DNA from 4 places in the Paenibacillus phoenicis genome. Region 2 is predicted to be linked to each of the others. Evidence: predicted binding sites of a transcription regulator. Region 2 holds the regulator's gene; each other region holds the start of a gene.

Region 1 (4,653 bases), 1.0 Mb from region 2:
CCTGACCCCAGACAGCTGACCTTCGAGGAGGGGAAGCAGCCGATCGACGATATTGCGAAAATGGACGATCCGCTGTTTGTATTTACCGGCGGCGATCCTTTGATGCGTCCGGATTTGTTTGACCTGGCACGATATGCGATCCATAAAAAAGGCCTGCCTGTGTCCATGACCCCGAGCGCCACGCCAAGAGTTACCTTTTCCGCCGTAAGTAAGGCTAAGGAGGTCGGTCTCTCCCGCTGGGCGTTTAGCCTCGACGGCTCGTCCGCAGAGATTCATGATCATTTCCGGGGGACGCGGGGTTCTTTTGAGATGACGATGAAAGGAATTGGGTATTTGCAGCAGCTGGATATCCCGATTCAGATCAATACGACGGTGTCCCACTTGCACAACATAAAAAGGAGGCTGGAGGCCTCCTTTTCTTTTCTGAAAAACCTAAGCTTGAATCGGTTCAAATGTCACCTTCCAATGATCCGCTGCCAGTTGTTCGCATTCATGACGGTAGCCCTTACCTTCAAGCACCTTCAGGAGCGGGACGGGCTTCATTGTGGCGTGCAGAACAAGGCTGTCACCCTCCTGCAGCTTCCCAACCGTGTCCATAATAACGCTGAACGGCTCTTCGCCGCGGCGAAGAATCGGCCGAACGTCGAGTTCAACGATCTGGTTTGCCATTTATGGATTCACCTCCACGTCCGTCCGTTCGGCGGCAAATGCTTGGCAGAGCCGAGCTGCACCGCTGAGTCCCTTCATGCCGCCGTACAGCTTATAGAAGAACGAGTCCGGCGCATCCAGCGAGAAGGACAAATACTGCTTTGGATCGATCCCCAGCATTTTTTCAAACAAAGCGGAAGTATCGTAGGCATAGAAACAGAAATAGGTGTATTGGAATTCCGGCATTTTTTCCGCGATGGTGAGGATCTCGCTGGCATAGCGTTCCAGATTGCTTTCCGCTTCCTCAATCATCCGCAACGCATCCTCGAGCTCGACGGCAATCTTAATCGTTTTCTCATCGACAACCGTAATCGTTGCCATAGGGCATTCCCCCTGCTTAGTTTTTGCCGATTTTCACCTGGAACATCTCTGGCCCCTGCTCAATGTACTCCCAAGTGAAACCGCCGGGATGCATGGCCTCGAACTGAAACCGGAGCGGTACCGGGTCATGGTCGTTAATCAGCAGCATCGCTTCCCCCGGCTCCAGGGAATTAAAGGTTGCAAAGATGGTCTTATGCTTGAGCTGCGGCGGATATTCGGTGGCGTTGACAGTAGCTTTGAATTGACTCATGGGAAGTCCTCCTAAATGTTTAGAATTTAACCCCCATTATAGCAACGGACTTGAGCGGGATTGTGATATCAGTCACAAGATGCGAAACCGTCAAAAATTTCTCGGCGGATTTGTCCGGAAGCTGCCATGAATCAAGTGATTTCTGTCACTTGGGTGCCGATGCCGGACGATTATAATGTGCGTAATTTGAATTTGATGGCTCACGATTAGAAGGAGGAACCGATAACATGCGCGTCCGAGATTACATCCCGAATCAACATGGAGCCTGGGCCATGCTGATCGTTCCGTTTCTGTTTGGCATGCTCGCCTCTACCCCCGGGGCGATCCACGGTTTGTTGTTTGTGTGCTGGCTTCTCATTTATCTGTTTATGTTTCCTTTGCTGCAATGGATTCGGAGGGGAAAAGCCAAGACCAAAGCCAAAGCCGACCGATACCGCAAGCCTTTGCTGCTCTACGGTGCGTTGCTGGTCCCTGCGGCGCTCACTTTGGTCCTGCTTCGCCCCGAGGTGCTGAAGTTGGCTCTCCTGTTCGTGCCGCTGTTTGGGGTGAATGCCTTCTATGCCAAGCAGAAGCGCGAACGCGCTCTGCTGAACGACATCGCGGCGATCGTGCAATTCAGCTTGATGGTGTTTATCTCGTATCAGCTTGGAGGAGGAACCGATCTTCGGCTCGCCACGGAACTGTTCCTGATCAGCACGTTGTATTTTGTAGGGACCGCTTTTTACGTGAAAACCATCATCCGTGAACGGAATAATAAGCGATTCTATTGCTACTCCGTAGCCTACCACGTTATGCTGATGATCTTGGCCGTATGGCTGCTCTCTCCGGCGCTGTGGATCGCCGCATTGATCCTGCTGGCTAGAGCGGTCTGGTTCCCGCGGACGGGGATTACCGCCAAGCAGTCCGGCATGCTGGAAATTGTCTATTCTGTTATCGTTCTTGCCGCCTTCTGGATGACCTACGCCTGAATGTGTATAATGAATACAGAATAGTACAGATTCGGGCAGGGGGTATAACAGTTGGAGGGACCGGAAGAAAGCGTAACAAAACACGAACAGCTGCTCCAACATATCGAAGGACTCAAGATTGGAACGAAAATCTCCGTGCGCAAGCTGGCCAAAGCGCTGGGGGTAAGTGAAGGTACCGCCTACCGGGCGGTGAAGGAAGCGGAGAATCTCGGGATCGTCATTACGAAGGAACGGATCGGCACGCTTCGCGTGGAGAAGAAGCCGCGCAACATCTCGGACCAGCTCACCTTTGGCGATGTGGTTGAGATCGTCGAAGGTCATGTGCTGGGCGGCGGAGAAGGATTGAACAAAACGCTGAACAAGTATGTCATTGGCGCGATGAAAATCGATGCCATGGCCAGATACATTGACGCCGGCAGCCTGCTGATCATCGGGAACCGCGATAATGCCCATTCACTTGCCCTGGAGCAAGGCGCCGGGGTATTGATCACCGGGGGGTTCGGGACGAGCCGCGAGGTGAAGACGCTGGCGGACAAGCTGGCATTGCCGATCATCTCCTCGCGTCACGACACGTTTACCGTCGCATCGATGATTAACCGGGCGTTATTTGACCGTTTGATTAAGAAAAAAATCATGCTGGTGGAAGACATCGTCAGCCGCAAACCGCGGGTGAGCATGCTGAAGGCGACCAGCAACATTTCCGATTTTGATCAGTTGTCTTTAGAGACGGGGCAGCAGCATTTTCCGGTGGTGGACGAGTGGAACCGGGTCATCGGGATCGTCAGCCGGAAGAACGTCGAAGAGCTGAGCGGCGACCAGCCGATTGAGAAATGCATGACCCGCCATCCGATCACCGTTGGCCTGCAGACATCGCTCGCTTCGGCAGCGCAAATCATGGTCTGGGAAGGGATCGACTTCTTGCCTGTCGTGGACCGCAACCGGAAGCTGGTCTCGTCGGTGACGCGCCGCGAGGTGCTGCAAGCGATGCGGGACGTACGGAATCAGCCGCAGCTGGGCGAAACGTTTGAGCACTTAATGTGGAACGGGTTTGCCGAGGAACGGGACGAAGAGGGGAAATTGTTCTTCCGCGGAATGATTACGCCGCAGATGGCGACCGATTTGGGGACGATCTCGCATGGGGTCCTGACCTCGCTGATGACCCAAGCCGGACTTCGCGCGGCCAAAGACGCCAGCGGCGGCGACTTTGTGGTCGATAACCTGACGACCTATTTCGTCCGTCCGGTGCAAATTGAAAACCCGGTGGTTATCACCCCCGTATTACTGGAGATGAGCCGCCGGGCTTGCAAGCTGGAAATTATGTTAACCTATCAGGATTCGCTGGTTTCGAAGGCGGTCATGACGCTGCAGTCCATCGACCATGCCTAAGCAGCGGAGCGGGGATCCTGCATGCAAAGAGGGATAGCCTAACGACCTGGGGCCGCGAGGTTATCCCTCTTTTTGCCGGGCATATAAGCCATGGTTGCGGAGGCCGGCGAAGATGTTAAACGCCCCCAGCACCATAAACACAGCGCCGATGACAACGCGAAGCGTCGAGCCGCTGAACAGGAACATTTGGATGAGGGCCAGAACGATCAGCATCACGCCCATACTGATATTCATTTTGGCGGCCGCCATTCCCCGCGTCTTCGGATCGAGCGAACGCCGGGACTTAAAGCTGAAGAAGACCGAGCCCACGCAACTGATGATCAAAATCACGTAAAGAATGGATTGGATCGTTTGGATCATGAGAGGTTCGTAGCTCCTTTAATCGTAGAGTGGATACGCGCTTGAGCAGCAACAGAACGTCGAATTCCTGCAAAAATACAGTTTTTAATCGCAAAAACAGTTATTCAATCCACATGCTCTTGAAATGGAGAAAATTCCTGCACTTTTACAGTTTTGTTTGCCGTCTCAAGTGAATTACCTCATATTTTAGCATGATTTGCTAGAGACGAATATAGGGCCGCATGTCCACCCAAACCTGAAGCACCCCGTCACTCACCAGCATCGTCTTGATTTGAATCGCGTATTCCTTGTCGCGAACGACATAGATTTTTCGGTTTAACAGCGTGCGGGCCATTTTGGCATCCGAGTCAATATCAAAAATATTTCGACCCCGCAGCACCTCTAATTCGTTGTGAAGCTGCTCGGCGACCTCCTTCACCGCCAGCGAATCGAGCGGCGGATCGCGTTCCTCCACGCGCACCTTGATCTCTTTGATGACGGTGGAACGGTTGTTGTATTTTTTTAGCGTCCGAATGTCCTCTTCGGCTTGATGCAGCTGGATGGTCAGGTCTTTGTTCTGGATCCACAGCAAATTGTAGCTGGTCTGATAAATGACGTTATACACGATACTTCCGGTTACCATGCCGAGGATAAACACGGCGGTGAATTGCATAAACCTGC
Region 2 (4,653 bases):
CTGGACGAAGTGATGATGGAGATGGTTCCACTCCTGAACGACGTCGTGTTGGTTGGGCACAACGTAGCATTTGATTTTAATTATCTGCAGAGCGCCTTGGACAAAACGGGCTACTTGCCGTTCACCGGACGGATCCTGGACACAATGGATTTCTTGAAAATCCTGTTCCCTTCGCTGACTTCTTACCAGCTGGGGATGGTGGCGGCGGAGTTCGAGGTGGAGCATGAGCGTCCGCACCAGGCGGACAGTGACGCGCTGGCGACGGCGCTGATTTTCCTCAAATGCTTGGAGGAATGTGACCGACTGCCGCTGCTGACCTTACAGCGTTTGGCCGATCTGTTTGCAGGTGAGGACAGCGATCTCGGGTGGTTTTTTGATGCCATGGTGCAGGAGAAGGAGCGCGAAGCGCTGCCAAGCGAAGACGGCTTTGTATACTACCGCCAATTCGCCTTGCAGGTTGAAGATTGGCTTGACATTGAAGCGCCAAGGGACAGCACGGAGCGCAATCCGCTGGCGGGCGTGACCTTCGAGCAGTTTATGGAGCAGGTCCGGGAACGATTGCGGGAGCGTTTGCCGCAGTATGAGGAGCGGGAAGCCCAGAACATGATGCTGAATGAGGTCATGCGGGCTTTTGAGGAAGACAAGCATTTGCTTGTTGAAGCTGGAACGGGAACGGGCAAATCCTTAGGATATCTGCTGCCGGCCATTTACCACAGCGTCAAGAACGAAGAGAAGGTCATGGTCAGCACGCACACCATCAACCTGCAGGAGCAGCTTAGGGAGCGCGATGTGCCGTTGTTGACGGAGGTCGTGCCTTTTCCGTTTCGTGCAGCCGTTTTTAAAGGTAGGCAGCATTATTTGTGCTTGCGCAAATTTGAACATAAAATAAATAGAAAAGACTTCTCAACACCTAAAGAAGAGGTGATGACGGCCGCGCAAATGGTCGTATGGCTTACCCAAACGGAAAGCGGCGATGACGAAGAGCTGAATCTCGGCAATCGCGGCGGTGATTTATGGGAGACGGTGGCCAGTGAGTCGGAATCCTGCTTAGGCCGATCCTGTCCTTGGTTCCGCAAATGCTTCTATCATCGCGCAAAACACGAAGCCGGTGTCGCGGACGTGGTCATTACGAACCACTCTAAGCTGTTTACGGACATCCAGGCGGGGCATCAACTGCTGCCGGGTTACGAGCGGCTGGTTATCGATGAAGCGCATCATTTAGAGGATGTGGCCGGCAAGCATTTGGGGATTCATATGAAGTATTTTACGGTCGTGCATACGCTGACCCGGTTATTTAAAGACAGCAAGACGGGGCAGCTGGCCAACCTTCGCAGCTCGCTTGAAGCGTCGGGCGCGGAGAAAGCCTCAGAATGGTGCTCAGTCATCGACGGAATCTATCCAACGCTGGTGGACGTGAAGGAGAGCTGGGACAAGCTCAGCGAGCTGCTGTTCAGCTTGATGCCTGACCGCAGCGACGCCGCCCCTGGCGATCCCGGGCAATTCGTGTACCGGCTGTTGCCGAATCGAAAACCAAAGGATTGGGAGACGCTGACCGCGCTCGAAAATCAAATTTACGTAGGTCTTGGCGACGTGCTTCGGAAAGGGGAGCGCCTCCTGTCCGAAATCCGAGAAGAGCAGGACGATTATGCAGCGGAGAGCCTGATCACCGATATCAGCGGCTTGTTTAAAGATTTAGCCGGGGAACGGGAAGCGCTGCGCTTCTTCATGAAGCTGGAGAGCGAGGACACCGTCTATTGGATGGAGGCGAACGGGAACTTCCGTAGCCGGTCGCTCCAAATGTATGCGGTGCCGATTGACGTCAGCGCTCAATTGAAGCAATTTTTCTTCGACCGGAAGAAGAGCGTCGTAATGACGTCCGCGACTTTATCGGTGGATAAATCGTTCCAATATATGATCGAGCAGCTTGGCTTGACTGAGGCGGCGGAAGAGGATCGGTTGATCACAGCGATGCTGCCCTCGCCGTTTAACTACCGCGATCAGGCGTTGCTGGTGATCCCGCGCGATTTTCCAAGTGTGAAGGGCAGCGTGGGGGATGACCATTTCATTCATACGCTGGTGCAATCGCTGGCGGATGCCGCGGTGGCGACGCAAGGTCGCATGCTGGTGCTGTTTACATCCTATCGGATGCTCAGGCAGGTGTATGACCCGCTGAAGGAACTGCTCGCAGCGGAGGGAATCACGGTGATCGGACAAGGGATGGACAGCGGCAGCCGCACCAAGCTGACCCGGCGGTTCCAAGGGAACAGCGCATCGGTGCTGCTCGGGACAAGCAGCTTTTGGGAAGGGGTGGATATTCCTGGCGAGGCGCTGACCAGTTTAGCGATCGTACGCTTGCCGTTCCAGCCGCCAAACCACCCGCTGATGGAAGCGAAGAGCGAACGCCTGCAGCGGGAGAAGAAGAATCCATTCATGAAACTGTCCGTCCCGCAAGCGGTTATCCGCTTTAAGCAAGGATTCGGACGACTTGTCCGCTCGTCGCAGGACCGCGGCATCGTGATCGTTTATGATACCCGGATCCTGGAATCTTATTATGGAAAATATTTCTTATACTCTTTGCCCGGACCGAAGATGGAGCATATGCCATTAACTCAGATGGTTCCGCGCATCTCGGAATGGTTAAATCCCGAAGCCTAAGCCGCTTCATAGATCGCATTGAAGAATAGGGGGAACAAGCATGAAGTCAGATAAAATTTCGGACGCTGTCGTCCGCAGACTGCCGGTTTACCTGCGTTTCTTAAATGAACTCAGCCGACGGGAGGTGCCAACGGTGTCCTCCCAGGAGCTCGGACAGAAGCTGGATCTCAATCCGGCGCAAATCCGTAAGGATTTGGCTTATTTCGGCGATTTTGGCCGGAAGGGGATCGGCTACGATGTCGCTTATTTGATTGAAAAAATTCAACAAATTCTCAATCTGGACCAACAGATTAACGTCGCGCTGGTGGGTGCCGGGAATCTGGGGCAAGCCCTTTCGAATTATAATGCGTATTTGAAGGATAATATGAAGATTGTTGCGGTGTTCGACGCTTCACCGGCTAAGATCGGCAAGCAGATCAACAACATCACGATTCAGCCGATCGAAGAGCTGGCGGAAACCGTCCGGGCGAAAAATATCCGCATCGGCATCATCACCGTGCCGGATACGGAGGCGCAACGCGTAGCGGATGAGCTGGTTGCCGCCGGAATCGGTGCGATTCTGAACTTCGCGCCAACGATTCTGAAGGTTCCGCCGGAAGTTCGGATCCATGCGGCTGACTTCACTACTGATTTGCTGAGCTTGGCTTACTACTTGGAAGACGGAAAGGAAACAAGCAACGTATGAGTCGTAAATGGTTAATTAAGAACGGGACGTTTGCCGTCTTAAATGCGGACCGTCCTGTAATTCACGGATATATGCTCGTTGAGGGCGATACGATCAGCTATATTGGCGAAGAGCGCCCGGAAGGCGTGGAAGGCGCCGAAACGTTGGACGGCAAAGGGTTGTTGTTCCTGCCGGGCCTGATCAATACCCATGGCCATGCGGCGATGTCGCTGCTGCGCGGCTATGGGGATGATATGGTGCTGCAAACCTGGCTGCAGGAGAAAATGTGGCCGATGGAAGCCAAATTTACTGCGGCGGATGTGTATGCCGGTACGGCGTTATCTGTGTTGGAAATGCTCAAGGGCGGGACGACGACGTTCCTGGATATGTACGATCACATGGACGAAGTGGCCAAAGTCGTGGAGGAATCGGGTATTCGCGCCGTGTTGATGCGCGGGGCCATCGGGTTGTGCTCCCCGGAAGAGCAAGATCAGAAGCTCAAAGAAGCGATCGCGTTTGCTCAGAACTGGCACGGCAAGGCAGAAGGCCGCATCACCACGATGATGTCGCCGCATGCACCATACACCTGCCCGCCAGCCTTTATCGAGAAATTTGTGCAAGCTGCCCATGATCTCGATTTGCCGATGCACACGCATATGTCGGAGACGCGCGCCGAGGTAGAGCAGAACGTTAACGATTACGGCGTCCGCCCGGTAGAACATTTGCTGAAGCTGGGGATGTTCTCCCGCCCGACCCTGCTTGCCCACGCTGTGCATTTGACGGACGAGGAAATCGACATCTTGGCAGCGCACGGCGTTACCATCTCGCATAACCCAGGCAGTAACCTGAAGCTGGCCAGCGGGGTCGCCCGCATACCAGAACTCCTGAAGAAGGGCGTAGTTGTATCGCTGGGTACCGACGGTCCGGCGAGCAATAATAACCTGGATATGCTGGAGGAGATTCGTTTGGCTGCGCTGATTCATAAAGGCGTATCCGGCGATCCAACGGCGGTTCCTGCGCTGGAAGCTCTGAAAATGGGGACGGAATACGGCGCGAAATCGGTCTTCTTGCAAAATACAGGCAAGCTGGCTGCTGGCATGAAGGCGGATATCATCGCCTTAAATACGGAGCAAGCCCATTTCCTGCCGAGAACGGATTATATCTCCCATACCGTTTATTCCGCTGGCGCCAAAGATGTAGAGCATGTCTGGGTCAACGGTAAGCAGGTAGTCAAGCACGGTGCTTGTCTGACACTGGATGAAGAACGCATCCGCTACGAGGCGCAAGCGGCGTTTGAGGGACTGTTGGCACGATAATGAGCGGCGCGCGGTTTC
Region 3 (4,653 bases), 190 kb from region 2:
GAAGGCGTTGGTCCGAAATTCCCATTGTCCGCAGAGAAGTTGAGTCCTGTACTTGCTTGCTACAAAGTGAAGAATGCAGAGGAAGGCATTAAACGTGCGCTGGAAGTTGTGCAATTCGGCGGCATGGGTCACTCCTCGGTAATCCACTCGAACAATGAGGAAGTGATTCAACAATTCTCCGATCGGATGCCAACTTGCCGGATCCTGGTGAACCAACCTTCTTCGCAAGGCGGTATCGGCGACATCTACAACACAAACCTGCCGTCGCTGACGCTGGGCTGCGGATCGTACGGACGCAACTCGACTTCGTCGAACGTCACGGCCGTGAATCTGATCAACGTGAAAAGGGTGAATCATCGTACCGTGAACATGCAATGGTTTAAAGTGCCTAGCAAAATTTACTTCGAGAAAAACTCGACGCAATACTTGGCGAAGATGCCGGACATCTCCCGCGTCATGATCGTTACTGACCCGATGATGGTGAAGCTCGGCTACGTGGAAAGAGTCGAACATTTCCTGCGTCAACGCCAAACGCCGGTAGCCATCGAAGTGTTCTCGGACGTTGAACCGGATCCATCGACCACGACCGTACAACGCGGTACTGAGCTGATGGCGAAGTTCCAACCGGACTGCATTATCGCCCTGGGCGGCGGTTCGCCGATGGACGCGGCGAAAGGCATGTGGCTGTTCTATGAATATCCGGATACCGACTTCCACAATCTGAAGCAAAAATTCATGGATATCCGCAAACGGATCTACAAATATCCGCGTCTTGGCCAAAAAGCGAAATTCGTGGCCATTCCAACGACATCGGGTACCGGTTCCGAAGTTACCTCGTTCTCGGTTATTACCGATAAAATCAACGGCAACACGAAATACCCGTTGGCGGATTACGAGCTGACGCCGGACGTTGCGATCATTGACCCTGAGTTCGTCTACAGCTTGCCGAAAGTGGCTGTTGCAGATACCGGTATGGACGTACTGACGCATGCGATCGAAGCTTACGTCTCGGTCATGGCTAACGACTACACGGACGGTCTGGCGATCAAAGCGATCCAGCTGGTATTCCAATACCTGGAGAAATCGGCGCTGACCGGCGACAAGCTGGCCCGCGAGAAAATGCACAATGCTTCGACGCTCGCAGGGATGGCGTTCGCCAACGCATTCCTTGGCATCAACCACAGCTTGGCGCATAAATGGGGCGGTCAATACGGTACGGCCCATGGACGTACCAATGCGATTCTGATGCCGCACGTCATCCGCTACAATGCGAAGAAACCAACGAAATTCGCGGCATGGCCGAAATACAGAAACTTCGTTGCCGATGAACGTTATGCGGAAATCGCCCGCATTCTGGGTCTGCCGGCTCGCACGACGGAAGAAGGCGTGAAGAGCTTGATCAAAGCGGTGCGCGATCTGAACAAGAAGCTGGGCATTCCGGAATCGTTCCAAGCGCTTGGCTTCGATGCGAAGGATTTCGAATCGCGCGTCGATTACCTGGCGGACCGTGCCTTCGAAGACCAATGTACGACTGCGAATCCGAAGCTGCCGCTGGTCAGCGAGCTGGCTGAGATTTATCGCGACGCCTTCTATGGAAGATTTGAAGAATAAGTGAACAGGCGTGTAAAAATGGTGACAAATATCACTGATTGTGATATTTGTCACAATACTTTTGGATAGGAAGAGCTATGATTACAATATAAATGATCCCTCAGAAGTTTGTTAACGGAGTGGAACCCGGTCCTTCGGGGCCGGGCACCATAATTGTCTAAGTTGTGAAAAGTATCACAAATTTTAGGGATCATGAGGCGCGGGATAGACCTTCAACCGCGACCACATATAAAAATGGAGGGAATCAAGATGTCGGTGATCGAAAGAGAAGTAACAGAAACCAAGGCGCAAAACGCATGGAGAGGCTTCAAACCTGGGAAATGGATGAAGGAAGTGGATACGCGCGATTTTATCCAATCGAACGTGAATCCTTATGAAGGTAATGAGTCCTTCTTGAAAGGCGCTTCGGCGAACACGAAAGCGTTGTGGGATATCGTATCGCAGCTGTCCGTGAAAGAACGGGAAGCCGGCGGGGTCCTGGATGTAGACGTGAACACGCCATCCACGATCACTTCCCATGCTCCTGGATATTTGGATAAAGAGAAGGAACAAATCGTAGGCGTTCAGGGCTCAGCCCCTTTCCAACGCACGATCCATCCATTCGGCGGGATCAACATGGTCATCAATGCGTGCAAAGCTTATGGCTTTGATCTGCCAGCTGAGATCGTAAATCTGTTTACAACGATTCGCAAAACCCATAACCAAGGGGTATTTGATGCTTATACATCGGAAATGAGAGCCGCCCGTAAGGCTGGGATCATCACAGGTCTTCCTGACGCATACGGCCGCGGTCGGATCATCGGGGACTACCGCCGCGTTGCCCTGTACGGCGTAGACTTCTTGATCAAGCAAAAACAACAAGAATTGAAATCTCTTGAAGTAGATGTCATCGATGAAGATGTGATCCGGCTTCGGGAAGAAATTTCTGAACAAATTCGCGCTTTAGGCGAATTGAAACAGCTCGGCGAAATGTACGGATTCGACATTTCCAGACCGGCGAACAATGCGAAGGAAGCTTTCCAATGGTTGTACTTCGGTTATCTGGCAGCGGTCAAAGAACAAGACGGTGCGGCAATGTCCCTCGGACGCGTATCTTCGTTCCTCGATATTTACATCGAACGCGATCTGGCCGAAGGAACATTAACCGAAGAAGCAGCTCAAGAATTGGTTGACCATTTCGTCATGAAGCTGCGGATCGTGAAATTCCTGAGAACGCCAGAGTACAACGAACTGTTCAGCGGCGACCCAACTTGGGTAACGGAATCGATCGGCGGGATGTCCGTAAACGGCAAGACGCTCGTAACCAAGAACAGCTTCCGCTTCCTGCATACGCTGTACAACCTGGGGCCGGCTCCAGAACCAAACCTGACCGTGCTCTGGTCGGAGCAACTGCCTGACGCCTTCAAGAAATACTGCGCGAAGGTATCGATCGAGACGAGCTCGATTCAATATGAAAACGACGATCTGATGCGTCCGATTTACGGTGACGATTACGGTATCGCATGCTGCGTCTCCGCGATGAGAATCGGGAAACAAATGCAGTTCTTCGGCGCTCGCGCAAACTTGGCGAAAGCTCTGCTGTATGCGATCAACGGCGGTAAGGATGAAAAATCCGGCGTCCAAGTTGGTCCGGAATATCCGGCCATCACTTCGGAATACCTCGACTATGACGAAGTGAAGAAACGCTTTATCCCGATGATGGAATGGCTGGCTAAGCTGTACGTGAACACCTTGAACGTGATCCACTACATGCACGATAAATACTGCTACGAACGGATCGAGATGGCGCTGCACGACCGCGACATTCTCCGCACGATGGCTTGCGGTATCGCCGGCTTGTCCGTAGCGGCTGACTCGCTCAGTGCGATCAAATATGCCAAAGTGAAACCGATCCGCAACGAAAACGGCATTGCCGTAGACTTCGAAATCGAAGGCGAGTTCCCTTGCTACGGAAACAACGACGACCGCGTTGACCAAATTGCGGTAGAGCTGGTTGAAACGTTTATGGGCATGATCCGCAAGCATAAAACGTACCGCAACTCGCTGCCAACCCAATCGGTATTGACAATTACGTCGAACGTTGTATATGGTAAGAAAACAGGCAGCACGCCGGACGGACGTAAAGCCGGCGAACCGTTCGCACCAGGGGCGAACCCGATGCACGGCCGCGACAAGAAAGGGGCGTTAGCTTCCCTGAGCTCGGTAGCGAAGCTGCCATATGAGCACAGCTTGGACGGCATCTCGAATACGTTCTCGATCGTGCCGAAGGCCTTGGGTAAAGACACGGAAACCCGAAAATCGAACCTCGTATCGATGATGGACGGATACTTCGGCAGCAAAGCGCATCACTTGAACGTAAACGTCTTTGACCGCGAACAACTGCTGGACGCAATGGAACATCCGGAAAACTATCCGCAATTAACAATCCGTGTATCGGGTTATGCGGTGAACTTCATCAAGTTGACCCGTGAACAACAACTAGATGTCATCAACCGGACCTTCCACGGCAAAATGTAATAACCTGCTGACGGGCAGCAACAATTGAAGCTGAACGATAAAATGGGGAGTTGGGCTTGGATCGCCTTTCTCCTCATTCCTTTATCGGAGGCGAATTAGGGAAAGGGTGACGAAGATGCTTAAAGGTCGCATACATTCGTTAGAAACGTTCGGAACCGTAGATGGACCGGGGATTCGTTTCGTCCTCTTTATGCAAGGCTGCTTGCTGCAGTGCCAATATTGCCATAACCCGGACACCTGGAGCTTGACGGAAGGCAAGGAGATGACCGTCGAGGAAGTTCTGGCCGAGATCGAGCCGTATTTGAACTATTACCGTACATCGGGCGGCGGACTGACGGTATCCGGCGGCGAAGCGACGCTGCAGGCGCCGTTTGTCACGGAATTGTTCCGGGAAGTGAAGAAACGCTGGAACCTTCATACGACGCTGGATACGAACGGCTATAATGAAGGGGATAAAATTCGCGATCTGCTGGATGTAACGGATCTGGTCCTGCTGGATCTGAAGCATATCGACAACGAGAAGCA
Region 4 (4,653 bases), 2.3 Mb from region 2:
ATTCGACCAGCGAGCCGATACGGCGCAGGATTGCCAGCTTATCGCGGTGCAGCTCGCGGCCGAAGATGCGAATCGTACCCGAAGTCGGCTGGATTAAGCCCAGCAGCATGCGGATCGTCGTCGTCTTCCCTGCACCATTAGGTCCGAGGAACCCGTAGATGTCCCCCTTCGCGATCTCCAGGTTTAAGTGGTCCACTGCGTAGCGGCCGCGGTATGTTTTCGTTAAACCTTCCGTTTGAATGATCATTTCATTCACGAATTATCACCTCGTCATGATCATATCGCCCGGAGGTTAAAGGCAAAGACAGGAGAAGTTTAAGATTCGTTTAATTTTGGGGCATGAAAAAAGGGACTGTAAACAGTCCCTCGCCTCATCTCAATTACAATAGCGCCATTGGATAAATATAAACTTTCGTTCCAGCTTCGCTCGATACGGTGGCCCGTGCGAGACCCATTTCCCGCAGCAGCAGGTCGACGATTTGCAGGCCAAGCCCCGCGCCTCCGCTAGCGGAAACCGACTCCATTCCAGGGCCGTGGTCGCTGATCGTGAGAGCCGTGGTGCCTTCGTATTGCTCTACCGCAATCCCGGCATAACGGCCCGATCCAGCATGGCGGACCAGGTTCTGGAACAAGTTATCGAGTACGCGGCGGAACCCTTGGGCGTCAACGTTCCAGTAGATCGGCTGCTCCGGCAGCTCAATATCGGCCGTAATCCCGTTCTTCTCCCAGACGGGGTACCAGGCGGCCGCGCTTTCCCGCACGATCCGCAGGATATCCAGCCGCTCCAAAGACATGGCATACCGTCCGCTGGAGAGCAGGTTATACGATAATAGATGATCCATCAGTCCGGATAAATCGCTGATTTTCGTCTCCATCAAAGCCAGGGACTGTCGTCCCTGTTCGGATAGGGGTTCCTGACGGAGCGAATACAGATGGCTGCCCAGCACGGTTAACGGCGTCCGCAGGTCATGGGATAGGTGGCTGATCAGGCTCTTGCGCAGCTCCTCTTCCTCGCGCTCCCGCTGGCGGCTGTCCTTCAGTGCGAACACCATATGGTTAAAAGCAAGCTCCAATCGGCCAATTTCGTCCGGGCGTCCTTCTTCGATGGGAGACGGCAGCCCGTCGGGACCCGGGCGGGTCATGCCGGCTTCCAGGCGCAGCAGCCGCTTGCGGATATCGCTAAAGAACAGATAGGAGAGCAGGACGAACGCCCCCAGCAGAATCGCTAGAAACACCCCGTAAAAACGAATGTCACTAAGCTGTTCCCCTTTTTGAATCACCATAAATTTACGCGGAAGCTCCAACACCATGAAGCCTTGCTTGGCTTGTTCGTCCCCGCCAATAAAAGCGACAACCGTAAAAGGGTCGGCGTCCACACGTTGCTTCATGAAGGCGATAGTATCCTCCAAGGACCACTGCTGGGGCACCGACTCTTGCTCCGGCAGCTGCAGGCGGGTTTGGCCAGCCGTGTCGACCCAATACAGCGCGGCATCAGGATACAGCAGCTTCATCTCTCTGAGCTTCGCATCGATGGCATCGGCTTGAGCTCCCTTCAACTCAGCAGCAGCTTGATGCCAAGCGGTCTCAATCTCCTGTCCGGTACCGTAAGGACGGCTCTCGTGCACATAATGGCCAGGGTTTAGGAGGACATTCACCCCCCAGGCTGCAATAAAGCTGACTGGAATCAGGACAGGGATAAACACGAAGGCGATCCCCAAGATCAAGACGTATCTCGTCAACAGGGATTTACGGAACTTGCGCACCGGACGAAGTCTCATGCTCTCACCCGATAACCAATCCCGCGGATGGTCTCAATCACTTCAGGATTTGCGGGATCCCGTTCCAGCTTCTCACGCAGGTGGCGGATATGGACCATCAAGGTTTTGTCCCCGTCGAGGTAGGGCTCGTTCCATACGGCTTCGTAGATCTGCTCCTTAGTCAGGATTTGACTAAGATGGCGCAGCAGATAGGAGAAAATATGAAACTGCTTGCCGGTCAGCACGATTTCCTCGTTGGTATCCTGATTGATGATCCGGTTTTCTTTCTCATACACAAGTAAATGTTTAATACGCAGCGGCGCTGGGTCGGCGATCCCCCCGCTGCGGCGGAGCAGCACCTCAATCCGGGCGGCCAGCTCGTCCGGATGGAACGGCTTCGTTAAATAGTCGTCGGCGAACTTCAGTCCCTGCAGCTTGTCGTCAATCGAAGTTCGGGCCGACAGCATCAATACCGGCAGCTCCGGATACTTCTGCTTTAACCGCCCCCCAATCGTGAAGCCGTCCAGCCCTGGAAGCATCACGTCAAGGATCACGAGATGGCAATCGGCGGCTTTCTCCACGGCCTGATCCCCGTGCTTCAGCCAAGTGACCGCGTACCCGCGCGCTTCCAGGTTGGAGCTGACCCATTCACCGATTTCGGGATCGTCTTCAATATATAGCAAATGCGTAATAGGCATAATGGCATTCCTCCTGATTCTATTTTGGCAAAAGACGGAGCAAAAAGAAACGGAAGGATCGATGAATTATTTGTGATTGAAATCACAAGTCAGACATTTTCCCTGTGCTACCTTGTTATTGAGAATGGTTATCAATGAAGTCATCGGGACATATCGAAACAGAAATTCGGCTGAAATTCAATAAGGAGGGGTTGGGCGATGAGCGAACTGATCAATAATCGGGAGTATGGCGCACCGGAACAAAGCCGCCGCCAGCAGCTGTTAAAGGAGATTATCAAGGAGCTGCATCAGGGGAAGAGCGTGGATGAAGTAAAGGCACGGTTCGAAGAGGCTGTCGGTGACGTGACGGTCGCGGAAATTTCCGCGATGGAGCATGCGTTGATGGAAGAGGAGGGCATTGCGGTCGAGGAGGTTCAGCGGCTGTGCTCGGTGCATACGGCGATTTTCAAGGGCTCGATCGAGGACATTCACCGTTCGTCCAAGCCGGAGGAGCAGCCGGGTCACCCGGTTCATACCTTCAAGCTGGAAAATCGCGAGATCGAACGGCTGGTGAACTTCAAGCTGCAGCTTCACCTGGACAAGTACCGGAAGGATCCCGGCAGCGAGATCGTATTCAAGCTGCTGGAGGATTTAAACCTGCTGATGGACCTCGACAACCACTACAGCCGCAAGGAAAACCTGCTGTTCCCGTATCTGGAGAAGTACGGCATCTACGGCCCAACCAAGGTGATGTGGGGCGTGGACGACGGCATCCGCATGATGATCAAGGAAACGAAGGGCAAGCTGGCGGACGGCAGCGCGGATCCGGAGACGATGGTGATGGATCTGGAACGGATTATTAAGGAAGTCAACGAGATGATTTTTAAGGAAGAAAATATTTTGCTCCCGATGGCCCTTGAAAAGTTAACGGAAGACGAATGGGTGAGCATTGCCCGGGAAAGCGACCAGATCGGCTTCTGCTTGACCGCACCGGAGCGTGAATGGATTCCGGAGCGCGTGCCGCTGCAGCCCTCGGGCGAAGAAGTGAAAGGGACCGCACAGGCAGGCACGGAAGCGGGGGTTCCGCAAGGCTACATCAAATTCGAGACCGGCGTTCTCTCGATGGAGCAGCTGGAGGCGGTGATGAACCATCTTCCGGTGGACCTGACGTTTATCGACGAGAACGATGTCGTCCGATATTTCTCCCACGGCAAGGAGCGGATCTTTGCCCGGACGAAGGCCGTCATCGGCCGGACCGTACAAAATTGCCACCCGCCGCAAAGCGTTCATGTCGTCAACCAGCTGTTGGAGGATTTTAAGGCGGGGCGGAAGGATGTCGAGGACTTCTGGATTCCGGTGAAGGACAAATTTGTGTACATCCGCTATTTCGCTGTACGCAGCGAGGATGGACGTTATCTGGGGACGCTGGAGTTCACGCAGAACATCGCCCCCATCCGCGAACTGCAAGGACAAAAACGTATTTTGTCCTAGCAGGGATGGCTTTATCATGTTTATCTTGCCTCATTGGGTTTACATCCGGCGTTTGCACTAGCGAATGCCGGTTTTTTTAGTTGCAGTAGCGGGGGAGAAGGAAGGGGGAACAAGGGAAATTAGGTTCGTATACGCTTGTCTGTGATCTGTGTCATTTACGCAAAATCCCTTATCGGTATTGGGATTGCCGTTTCTTCCCTTCTCTTGACCGAACCGATGGGTTCGCTTATAGTTGGTACGTAGGAGAAAACTACTTGCGAAGGCGTTTTCAGTCATGGCGCGGACTAAAGCGGCGATGGATCGAGAATGGCCTTTTTGCACGTATAGGCACGTAAATGATCTATATATTATTTAAGAAAAAGGTGGCTTGTGAACATGTCTGAAAAAATCTACATTGGCGTTGACTTGGGCGGTACGGCAGTCAAAGTCGGCATTTGCAATGAAGAAGGGCAGCTTCTTCATACGTATGAAGGGCCGACCGAAGTCGATAAGGGCGCGGATACGGTCGTCGCGAATATCGAGAAGTACGTCCGGCGTGTCGTGGAAGAATCGCCGTTTGCCTGGGAACAGGTGGCCGGGGTAGGCGCCGGGGTCGCCGGGTTTACGAATGTCCGCGAAGGGATCATCATTTTGGCGCCGAATGTAGGTTTGAAGGATTTGCCGATTCGCGACATTTTGGAGGAGCGATTGGGCAAGCCAATCAAAATAGACAACGATGCCAATGTGGC

Evidence for each region. Region 2 encodes Rex, which represses fermentation and respiration genes when NADH is low (regulators of the CRP and FNR family bind a similar motif). Its sites were predicted from a motif close to TTGTGAAATATTTCACAA; they were not measured.
Region 1: U9M73_RS02550 (DUF2249 domain-containing protein) is a predicted target of Rex. The motif match lies at 1,340-1,357, and genes of this name have one in related genera.
Region 3: pflB (formate C-acetyltransferase) is a predicted target of Rex. The motif match lies at 1,774-1,791, and genes of this name have one in related genera.
Region 4: U9M73_RS18790 (DUF438 domain-containing protein) is a predicted target of Rex. The motif match lies at 2,526-2,543, and genes of this name have one in related genera.

What each region holds. Positions count from the first base shown of each region.
Region 1 covers NZ_JAYERP010000001.1:554,443-559,095, forward strand. Annotated here, with positions in the region: partial or broken gene U9M73_RS02535 (radical SAM protein) at 1-408, shown strand, start outside; gene U9M73_RS02540 (DUF2249 domain-containing protein) at 433-669, opposite strand; gene U9M73_RS02545 (hypothetical protein) at 670-1,029, opposite strand; gene U9M73_RS02550 (DUF2249 domain-containing protein) at 1,046-1,279, opposite strand; gene U9M73_RS02555 (YwiC-like family protein) at 1,507-2,247, shown strand; gene U9M73_RS02560 (DRTGG domain-containing protein) at 2,299-3,633, shown strand; gene U9M73_RS02565 (YtpI family protein) at 3,694-3,993, opposite strand; gene U9M73_RS02570 (sporulation membrane protein YtrI) at 4,193-4,653, opposite strand, start outside.
Region 2 covers NZ_JAYERP010000001.1:1,602,848-1,607,500, reverse strand. Annotated here, with positions in the region: gene dinG (ATP-dependent DNA helicase DinG) at 1-2,655, shown strand, start outside; gene U9M73_RS07530 (redox-sensing transcriptional repressor Rex) at 2,696-3,340, shown strand; gene U9M73_RS07525 (amidohydrolase) at 3,337-4,635, shown strand.
Region 3 covers NZ_JAYERP010000001.1:1,791,750-1,796,402, reverse strand. Annotated here, with positions in the region: gene adhE (bifunctional acetaldehyde-CoA/alcohol dehydrogenase) at 1-1,611, shown strand, start outside; gene pflB (formate C-acetyltransferase) at 1,861-4,128, shown strand; gene pflA (pyruvate formate-lyase-activating protein) at 4,244-4,653, shown strand, end outside.
Region 4 covers NZ_JAYERP010000001.1:3,949,345-3,953,997, forward strand. Annotated here, with positions in the region: gene U9M73_RS18775 (ABC transporter ATP-binding protein) at 1-256, opposite strand, end outside; gene U9M73_RS18780 (sensor histidine kinase) at 381-1,778, opposite strand; gene U9M73_RS18785 (response regulator transcription factor) at 1,775-2,455, opposite strand; gene U9M73_RS18790 (DUF438 domain-containing protein) at 2,654-3,925, shown strand; gene U9M73_RS18795 (ROK family glucokinase) at 4,301-4,653, shown strand, end outside.